2 regions of the Paenibacillus sp. VCA1 genome follow, and region 2 is predicted to be linked to the other one. Evidence: riboswitches for the same ligand, from Rfam matches in the RefSeq annotation. Region 2 holds a riboswitch; the other holds the start of a gene.

Region 1 (4,421 bases), on a different contig from region 2:
CACCCCTACCCCATGGTATGGGCGAATCCCCTTATTGGTTCTTCTCTTTTGCCAAAATAAGCTTGGAACCAGTCCTTCCCCCCGGCATGACAATGGTTGCGAATGAGGCTTTTAGCTTGTTACGCCGCCTTTCAACAGCACATTGCTGAGCGTGGCAAATTCCTGCAGGCTGAGGGTTTCACCGCGTCGCGACGGCTCAATGCCTGCAGCATGAAGCAAACTCTCCAGCTGCTCACGGCCCTCTTTGGGAAAAAATCGCGTTTTGAGATTGTTGGCGATCGTTTTCCGGCGTTGGGCAAACGAAGCATGCACGACCTGGAAAAAGAACTTCTCGTCGTCCACCTCAACCGGGGGCTGCTCACGCACTTTGAGACGGATGACGGCAGACTCCACGTTCGGCTGCGGGATAAACACCGTCTTCGGCACGATGCATACCAATTCCGGCTCGCTGTAATACTGTACGGCGATGCTGAGGCTTCCGTAGTCCTTCGTGCCCGGCGAAGCCGCCATCCGTTCGGCGACCTCCTTCTGGATCATGACCACGATATTTTCCAGCGGCAGCTTCTCTTCCAGCAGCTTCATTAAAATCGGCGTCGTGACGTAATAAGGCAAGTTTGCAACGACGCTCACCTTGGACACATTCGCAAAATCCTCCGCAAAAAGCGCATCAAGATCCGTCTTCAGGACGTCGCCATGATGAATGCGCACATGCGGATACGGCTCCAATACCTCCTGAAGAATCGGAATGAGCCTTTGGTCGATTTCGACCGCGGTAACCGCCCCGGCCTCTTGGGCCAGCTTCTCGGTTAGGGCCCCGATGCCCGGGCCGATTTCCAAAGCCCCTTTCGTGGAATCAAGCCCCGCCGCCTCCACGATTTTGCCCAAAATGTTTTGATCAATCAGAAAATTTTGCCCCAGGCTTTTTTTGAACGAAAACCCGTGACGCTGAATAATTTCTTTCGTTCGCCTTGGCGAAGCAATGTCGTCCATTCGATGCATGTCAACTTTCCCCTTCCTGTTCCAATTGGGCTAACGCATCGGCAAATTCCTCGCGCGTGATTTGAAATACGGCCAGCCGCTTATGGAACTGTTTGCCGTTGCAATATCCGATGCCAAGCAGGTTCCCCATTACCATGCGTCTGTGGGCCGCATCCGGGTGCACCAACAAGCCTGCCTCCATAAGGTCCTCCATGCCGATCAGGCTTTCGGCCCCTTCGTAAGACGTATGCACGCGCGACAGCGCCTTGCGGATCGCTTCGGGCGAAGCGTTCTCCACGCCGATGTCCCCTTTCCGCGTAGCGTCCTCCTCCGGAATGAAGGCATGCTTGCAGCCGGGCACCTTATTGGCGATAATTTTCCGAATCCGTTCCCCGGCGTGGTCCGGGTCGGTCAAGACGATGACTCCCCTGCGTTCCTGAGCCAAAGCGATCCGCTTCAGTATGCGGCTGTTGATCGCCGACCCTCCGGTTTCGATGGTGTCAGCCTCCACCGCCCGCTTTACGGCTACGGTATCGTCCCGGCCTTCCACGACTATGACTTCTTTGATCATGGCCTGCTTCTTCCTTTCCCAAAAGCTCGTCCGTTCATGCGTCAGGCGTTTTTCGGACATCCAAACAACAAAAAGAAGAGGAATGCTCCTCTTCTTTAGCATGACATTTTCATGATCATAATACTATAACATTAGAATGACATTGTAAAACGAAATTAATTCACTTGCGGCTTCACCGGACCGATCACGTACACTTTGAGCCCGGATTTCCGGCCGAAATTGTTGGCCCGCTTCACGGAGTCGTAATAAATGTCGATCTTGTTGCCTTTGATGGCCCCGCCCGTGTCTTCGGCACGGCGGAAGCCGATCCCCTCGATGTATACCCACCATCCGAGCGGAATCACGCTAGGATCCACGGCAATGGTGCGCCCTTCCGCCACGCGCGTTCCCGTCGCGGTACGCGTGCCGATTCCCGGCTCGCCTGCGGAATATGCCGTCATGGAAACATGAATTAATTTTTTATATGAGAAATCAACACCGGCTTTGCTTATGCGGTTATTGCTGCTGACTGTTTTTTTCGTTTTGGCGGCTGACGAAGCTTTGACGGTAGATGAAGACTTGACGGTAGATGAAGACTTGGCGGCCGCTGTCTGAACGGCTGGCGGAGCCGGTTTTTTCTTCGTTCCTACGGCGATGACTTTATCCAACGTTTTCGTCTGCACTTCTTTGCCGATCATGCGCATGGACACCATTTGGCCGTCATGGTAGACCTTTTCGATATGCTGCACCATCACGCCCGGCTTTCCCTGCTGAATGACGCGGTTATCGCCTACGGTCAGGCTGGGATCGGCCGTTTTGATGACGCGGAAAGGCAAGTTTTCATGGCGATCCACGACTTGCTTGTTGACGCGCACGATACGAATATCGGTCTGTTCCGTCACCTGCTCGGTCAGAGCCGGAGTGACTTTATCGTCCTCTTTGAGCGATACGCCGAACTCCTTCAGCACGTCGCCAACCGTGTCTTTTGTGGTGTACAACTTTTTCGTTGCCCCATCCACCGTCACCTGCACGGGAGCGGCGCGGTCGATCACCACTTTGTCTCCATCCTGAAGCGAACTGCTCAGCGGTATGGAAACCTGATCCTCCGGTTTAAGGCTGATTGCCTGCTCATCCAGCATTTCTTGTAAAACGGACTTGTTAGTCTCAATCTTCTTGACTTGACCGTCTACCACCAGGTATACCTGTTTGCGCGTGGATGAGTTGACCAGCAGCAAAATCATGATGGTAAGTGCGATTGTAACGATAGCTGCAGTAGAGATTTGGCGCAAATTCTCATGCTTCCATCGCAATGCGTAAGACATGCTGGAGATTTTTGAATCATGGGTCTCTTCTTGCCCTAAAACGCCCATTTTCTCGATCCTCCTTCATAGCCTCGCCATTAGAGTTACGCATGAATGATTTGACGCGGGCTATACTTGATTTTTTACAAGACCGCACAAGGAGCATGCGCTCTTGCACCATGAACCGATCGATTTTTCATGATTTGTCGCCTCCTGTTATACAACAGTATGACGACGCCTTCTCCATTATTCAAAAACAAAGGAAGCCTGCCAAGAGCTTATGAGGACTCTTTCGTGGCTTCCCTGGATGTCTGAATGACGGAAAAGTAAATGCACGAAACCCTCTCTTTATGACGCTTACGGAGTTAGCTGTCGGGTTTGGGCGAAAGAGAGCCGCCCGATCAACGCTTGCCCGCTCATGGCGGACTGCGCCGAATTCACCCCTGAGACCCTGTAAAGAAATCAAATACATCCTGAGATCGATGCGGCTGCGACCGCAACGCTCTCCATGTATCGGTTCCCCCGCTCTTTCGCAAAACGAAAGATTCAGCGTGATTGATTCACGGAAGCCGCCGCATAACCGAAAAAGGAAATGGCTTACAGCAGCTCAAGTTCACTGACAAGATGATATCCTGTTTTGATGCATGTTGTAAAGCGGGAATCAACAACGTTTATTTGAATATATGGTTAAAAAATTGTAATATTCTTCGTTTTTTTGGTTAAAAAACTTTAATGCTTCGCTTATGCTCGTTTTTTCAGCTGTTTTTCTCCCGTTTTCATTTAATCCCAAATCGTTCCAGCCCATTTTTGGTCGTAATTCGGGCAATTTCCTCCACTTCGACCCCCTTAATTTGGGCAGCAGCCTCGGCCACCAGACGAACGTGGGCAGATTCGTTTCGTTTTCCTCGGTAAGGGTGTGGCGTCAGGTAAGGAGAGTCGGTTTCGATCAGCAGCCGGTCCATCGGAACCTGCGCAAGCACTTCCTTGGGCTGTCTGGCATTTTTGAACGTGATGGGTCCCCCGAAGGACAGATGGAATCCCATGTTCAGGCATAGTTTGGCCGTCTCCCAGCTGCCGGAATAGGAGTGCATGACGCCCCCGACTTCGCTTGCCTTCTCTTCGCGCAAAATTTTTACGATATCCTCGTGCGCGTCCCGGTTATGGATCACGATCGGCATGTTCAATTCCCGGGCCAAACCGATTTGCTGGCGCAGCACGCGATGCTGAACGTCCTTCGGCGAAGTGTCCCAGTAATAATCAAGCCCGATTTCGCCGATGGCCACCACTTTCTCGTGACTGCATAAAGATGCAATCCACTCGAGGTCGCCTTCTTTCATCGTGATGGCATCCTGGGGATGCCAACCGACGGCGGCATATATAAAATCATGCGTTTCCGCAAGCTTCATCGTGGAGGGGATCGTTTCACGGTTAAACCCGACGTTAATCATCCGGGTAACGCCCGCCTCATAAGCGCGAACTATAGTCTCCTCCCGGTCTTCGTCGAACTGCGGCGCATCCAAATGCGTATGCGTGTCGAATAAATTCATATCTGGAACTCCCTTCGTGTCAGAAAGCATAGATTAATATGGGTC
Region 2 (4,421 bases):
GATTTGCTGCTGCCTGATAATGTCATCGGTCAGCCCGTGCAAAATCGAGGTTTCGATCGTCAGGTCGTCGCCGATTTCCCGTTTGATCAAGTTTGCGACGTAATGCCGGACCGAAAATTCCTCGCCGATAATGAGAAATGCCTTTTTGCTTTTATACCGGAGGCTTGAACTGATCATAAACGTCAGCTTGGTCAAATGGTAGTCATTGAACGCAAGCTCGGGAAAAAACAGCTGCCACTCGCGCATGCATGCCGTTACCGCCGCGAAAATGGGCTGCTCGTTCTCCCGGATATACGCGGTCAGGTGGCTGTGCGAGACGGCCATCAGCTCGGGAATGGCGTTGTCGATGCGCAGCTTCTCCATGAATTCCCGGATTTCGGCCAAAAAACGGGGTCCGATGTTCAGCGCCGGGAAAGTTTCAGCCAAAATCGGAATAAGCAGGCCGGACATGCGGCTCTCTTCATCGTCTCCGCTTCCGGTTCCACCAGATTCTTCGTTCAGATGAGCAGAGCCGTCTTTGTCATGATATTGGCTTAAACTGAACATGGATTGCAAAAAATAAACCTCTTCGCGGGGCATGGCGATGCCATACGTCTCCTCAAGTTTTTCCGACAGCTTCAAGACCGGATCAAAAAACGGATGCCGCTCCCACGCATAACCGCCGATTCGAAGCTCGACCCGATGCCCCTGCTTGACCCTTTCGAGCACGATTGCGATCAGAAACGACAGGCTGCGCCTGGAATTCAAAAAATAAATCATGCCGTTTTCCCGCTCGAATTCCGACACCCAGCCGTCGAGCCGTTCGAAATCGGCATTTGAAAAAGGCCATCCGGTGTAAGGATAAGCCTCGATAAACAGTTTCCATAAAAAATAGCGCACGTGGATTTCGTTCCCTTTCAGCGCCGGCGCGGAATACGTCATCCGAAGCTGGAACGGGCGCAGCTCCTCCCGGTTCAGATGGACGATCCACTTTTTGAACGAAGAAAAGCTCATAAAAAGCGCTTCCGCGACCTCCTCCGCGGAGGTTTTGCCGTCATGCTCGAACAACAGCTGCATCAAGCGAAAATAAGGCGTTTCCCGAAGCAGCGGTTCCAAAACTTCCTGGATGCTCGTGCCGTGCCGGTCCCGGCGGAACATGATGCCTTTTCCTCTGGACACCTCGATCCGCATGGACGGAGGCAGCAGGGAAACGGCTTCCTCGACGATTTTCCGGACGGATTTGCCGGATACGCCCAGCACGCTTTCCACCTCGGCGAACGTAAACCACCGCTCCTCCCGGTCCAGCAGCTTCAGCAGCGATTTCAGCTGCATATATTCTTTATTCATATCATCACCCTTACCCGATGCTTACCGCCGATCATGCGTACCTTTTCATTGTTGCCGCCCAAGGCGGATTTCAGCCCGAATGCTGCTGTTCCAACCGGAAAAGCTGCTGATCGATCAAAAAATTAAGCAAAATGCGGTTAAACTCCAGCGGCTGGCACAAATGGCTCGGATAAATCGCGTCTTCAATGACCGCTTTCTGGGCGCACGCGAACCATTCCACCGCTTTGTTCATCTGGTTGACGAACCATTCGCTTTGCCTGCCGGCCACGCATAAAACCGGCATCCGCAGCCGGGACAACCCGGAGTTGAAATCGGTCCGAAGCAAAGCCATCCGCTGTTTAACCGACTCGGTCGGCCGTTTATGAAACAGCTCGTTCCTCAATATGCTGTAGGCCGGAATCCACCGGTGATACGTTACGCGCAGCGACCGGAGAAAAAATTCGGCTGGTAGATAGTAGGAAATCCAACTGCAGGCCTCCAGCAGCTTCCAGATGCCGTTTTTTGTGCCGAAGGGTCCGCAAGGGCCGTAAAAATAACTGTCGACAAGCACCAGCGCGTTGACGCTGTCCGGGTAGGCTTCCGCAAACTTTTGCACAAGCAGGCTCCCGCTCGAGCACCCGACAAGCGTCACTTTCGGAAGATTCAGCTTATCCAGCAGCTCCTTCAAATCCCTGCATTGGGTGGCGACGATGTCCTCGACTTCAACATTTAATTTGCCCGAATTGCCGTAGCCCCTCAAATCAAGCACGATCACTTTCGCTCTTTTGCTGAAATATTCCACCTGCGGTTCGAACATATGATGGGATGAAAGATGTCCGTGGATAAAAACGATCGGCACGCCGCTGCCATGCGTCTCGTAATAAAGCGATGTTCCGTTCACTTGTATGTTAGGCAACTTTCTTCTCCTCTCCGCGATCCGTTGTCTGACGATATCCTTCTCTATTCCAAACGAAATCTCGTTAAAAATCGGCAAAACAAAAAAGCATGGAAAAGAGGAACCCTCTTTCCATGCTTCTTCAAGCAAGGCAAATAAACCTTGCTGCGCATGTATAAAAGCAGCCTCTCTTCTAACGCTTACGAGGTTAGCTGTCGGATTCGGACCCAAGAGTAGCCCTACTCGAATGCGATTTCGAGATTCACCCCATGTGACGAATGGCTGATCATCACGGCCGGTTCCCCCGTTTTCCGCCGGAACGGAAATTCAGCGAATCAATAGACGTTCATTCGATTTTACGCACAGAAAAACACAGAGCAGGTACCCTGTGTTTGTTGTCAACTCACAGTTTCACTCCTCTCTCATAGCGACGCTTACGAGGTTAGCTGTCGGATTCGGGCCGTGAGAGTTGCCCTACGGATTTGGAAGTCTTTCCATCCGATTCACCCCAAGCATCCGGCTTCATCCCTTCATAAAGGATTGCATGCCGATGCCGATATGGTTCCCCCGCTTTTCGTGATTGAAAATTCAGCGTGATTCATCCATGAACCAAAGATATTACATAATGAATTGAATATACGCCTGAGCCGGCGAACTGTAAAGGTTGGTTACAATAGAATTCATGGCCTTTTTTATAGGTTTCGCTGGTTTCCGACCGCTATTCCTGCGTAATCATTCATTTACAACCGATAGCTTCCGTTTGCTTGATTTATAATTCGTTCATCTTTGTAATAACCAAAGCGCCCTTCCGATATTGGATATAGAACCTGGCGTGGAAAATGAATACCTCCCCATCAGCCATTTAAGAACTCCTTCGTACCAATGAGAACTATTCAAAGCCTTTGAACCGCTGCTACGATAAATGATGTCAACAGGCATGTTCATCCAATGGATCGCAGGGAGGTGAATGATTGAAAAACAATTCAAGAGGACATCGCGGATTTATCCATGAAGTCGTCAAAAACCGTTATCTGTATCTGCTTGCGCTTCCCGGCATGCTGTTCCTGCTTGTCTTTGCGTATACGCCGATGCTGGGACATTTGCTTGCCTTTCAGAATTACCGGCTTTCAGACGGTCTATTTGGAAGTCGATGGGTGGGATGGAGAAACTTCGAGTTTTTCTTTTCGACCAATGACTGGCTGCGCGTCACATGGAACACCGTATTTTTGAACGGGCTGTTTCTGGTGTTCGGTTTGGGGACGGCCGTCGTGCTCGCGGTGCTGCTTAATGAAGTCACGGTCAAATGGTTCAAAAAAACGGCACAGTCATTCGTATTTTTGCCATACTTCATCTCTTGGCTGGTCGTTAGCATGATGGTGCAGACGATGTTCAGCTCATCCGAAGGGATGGTGAATCAGGCATTGAACGCTCTCGGATTGAAAGGGGTGGATTGGTATCTGACGCCAGGCGTATGGCCCTATATTTTGACGTTCGTTTACGTGTGGAAAATAGCCGGCTACAATTCGATCATCTTCCTTGCTTCGATCACGGGCATTTCTTCCGAGTATTATGAAAGCGCCAAACTGGAAGGGGCAAGCCGCTTTCAGCAAATCCTTTACATTACGCTTCCACTATTGCGTCCCATTATCATCATCATGCTGCTTCTCGGGATCGGACGGATATTTTATGGAGACTTCGGCATGATCTATGCCCTGATCGGCGATGTTGGCGTCTTGTTCCCCACTACGGATGTGATCGATACGTATGCATACCGCGCACTGCGGCAGATGGGCAACTTCAGCATGTCCTCCGCCATTGTTCTTTACCAGTCGTTTATGGGGCTCATCGCCGTTACGTTCTTCAATTGGCTGGCGCGTAAGATCGACCCGGACTCTAGATTGTTTTAAGGTGTGATAGAAATGCGAGAACGATTGTTTCTAGGTTTTGTGTATGTGCTGTTAAGCGGGTTTGCCCTGATTTGTTTCATCCCGTTTTGGATCGTATTGGTGAACTCCTTTGCCAATGAAACGTTCATTCAAACCTCCGGATATCAGCTGTTTCCGACTTCTTTTAGCTTGAATGCCTACAAGATGCTCTTGTCGGGAGATCAGGTATTCCGAAGTTATGGCGTTACCTTGTTCGTTACGTTGACGGGAACGGTGCTTGGCGTTATTATTACGGCGTCCTATGCGTATGTTCTCAGCCACCCGAAGGTGAAATA

The links. A riboswitch is a leader RNA that binds a small molecule or an ion and turns the genes downstream of it on or off. The one in region 2 is predicted to bind cyclic di-AMP.
Region 1: it holds a riboswitch for cyclic di-AMP, as region 2 does, so the genes downstream of both, RJP21_RS28895 (resuscitation-promoting factor) here and RJP21_RS22135 (alpha/beta fold hydrolase) in region 2, are expected to answer to the same signal.

Annotation. Positions count from the first base shown of each region.
Region 1 covers NZ_JAVLSX010000021.1:11,965-16,385, reverse strand. Annotated here, with positions in the region: gene rsmA (16S rRNA (adenine(1518)-N(6)/adenine(1519)-N(6))-dimethyltransferase RsmA) at 112-999, opposite strand; gene rnmV (ribonuclease M5) at 1,001-1,549, opposite strand; gene RJP21_RS28895 (resuscitation-promoting factor) at 1,705-2,898, opposite strand; cyclic di-AMP (ydaO/yuaA leader) riboswitch at 3,169-3,391, opposite strand; gene RJP21_RS28890 (TatD family hydrolase) at 3,606-4,376, opposite strand.
Region 2 covers NZ_JAVLSX010000010.1:102,741-107,161, forward strand. Annotated here, with positions in the region: gene RJP21_RS22130 (AcpB/EbpR/MafR family transcriptional regulator) at 1-1,326, opposite strand, end outside; gene RJP21_RS22135 (alpha/beta fold hydrolase) at 1,397-2,221, opposite strand; cyclic di-AMP (ydaO/yuaA leader) riboswitch at 2,382-2,543, opposite strand; cyclic di-AMP (ydaO/yuaA leader) riboswitch at 2,617-2,804, opposite strand; gene RJP21_RS22140 (ABC transporter permease subunit) at 3,256-4,107, shown strand; gene RJP21_RS22145 (carbohydrate ABC transporter permease) at 4,120-4,421, shown strand, end outside.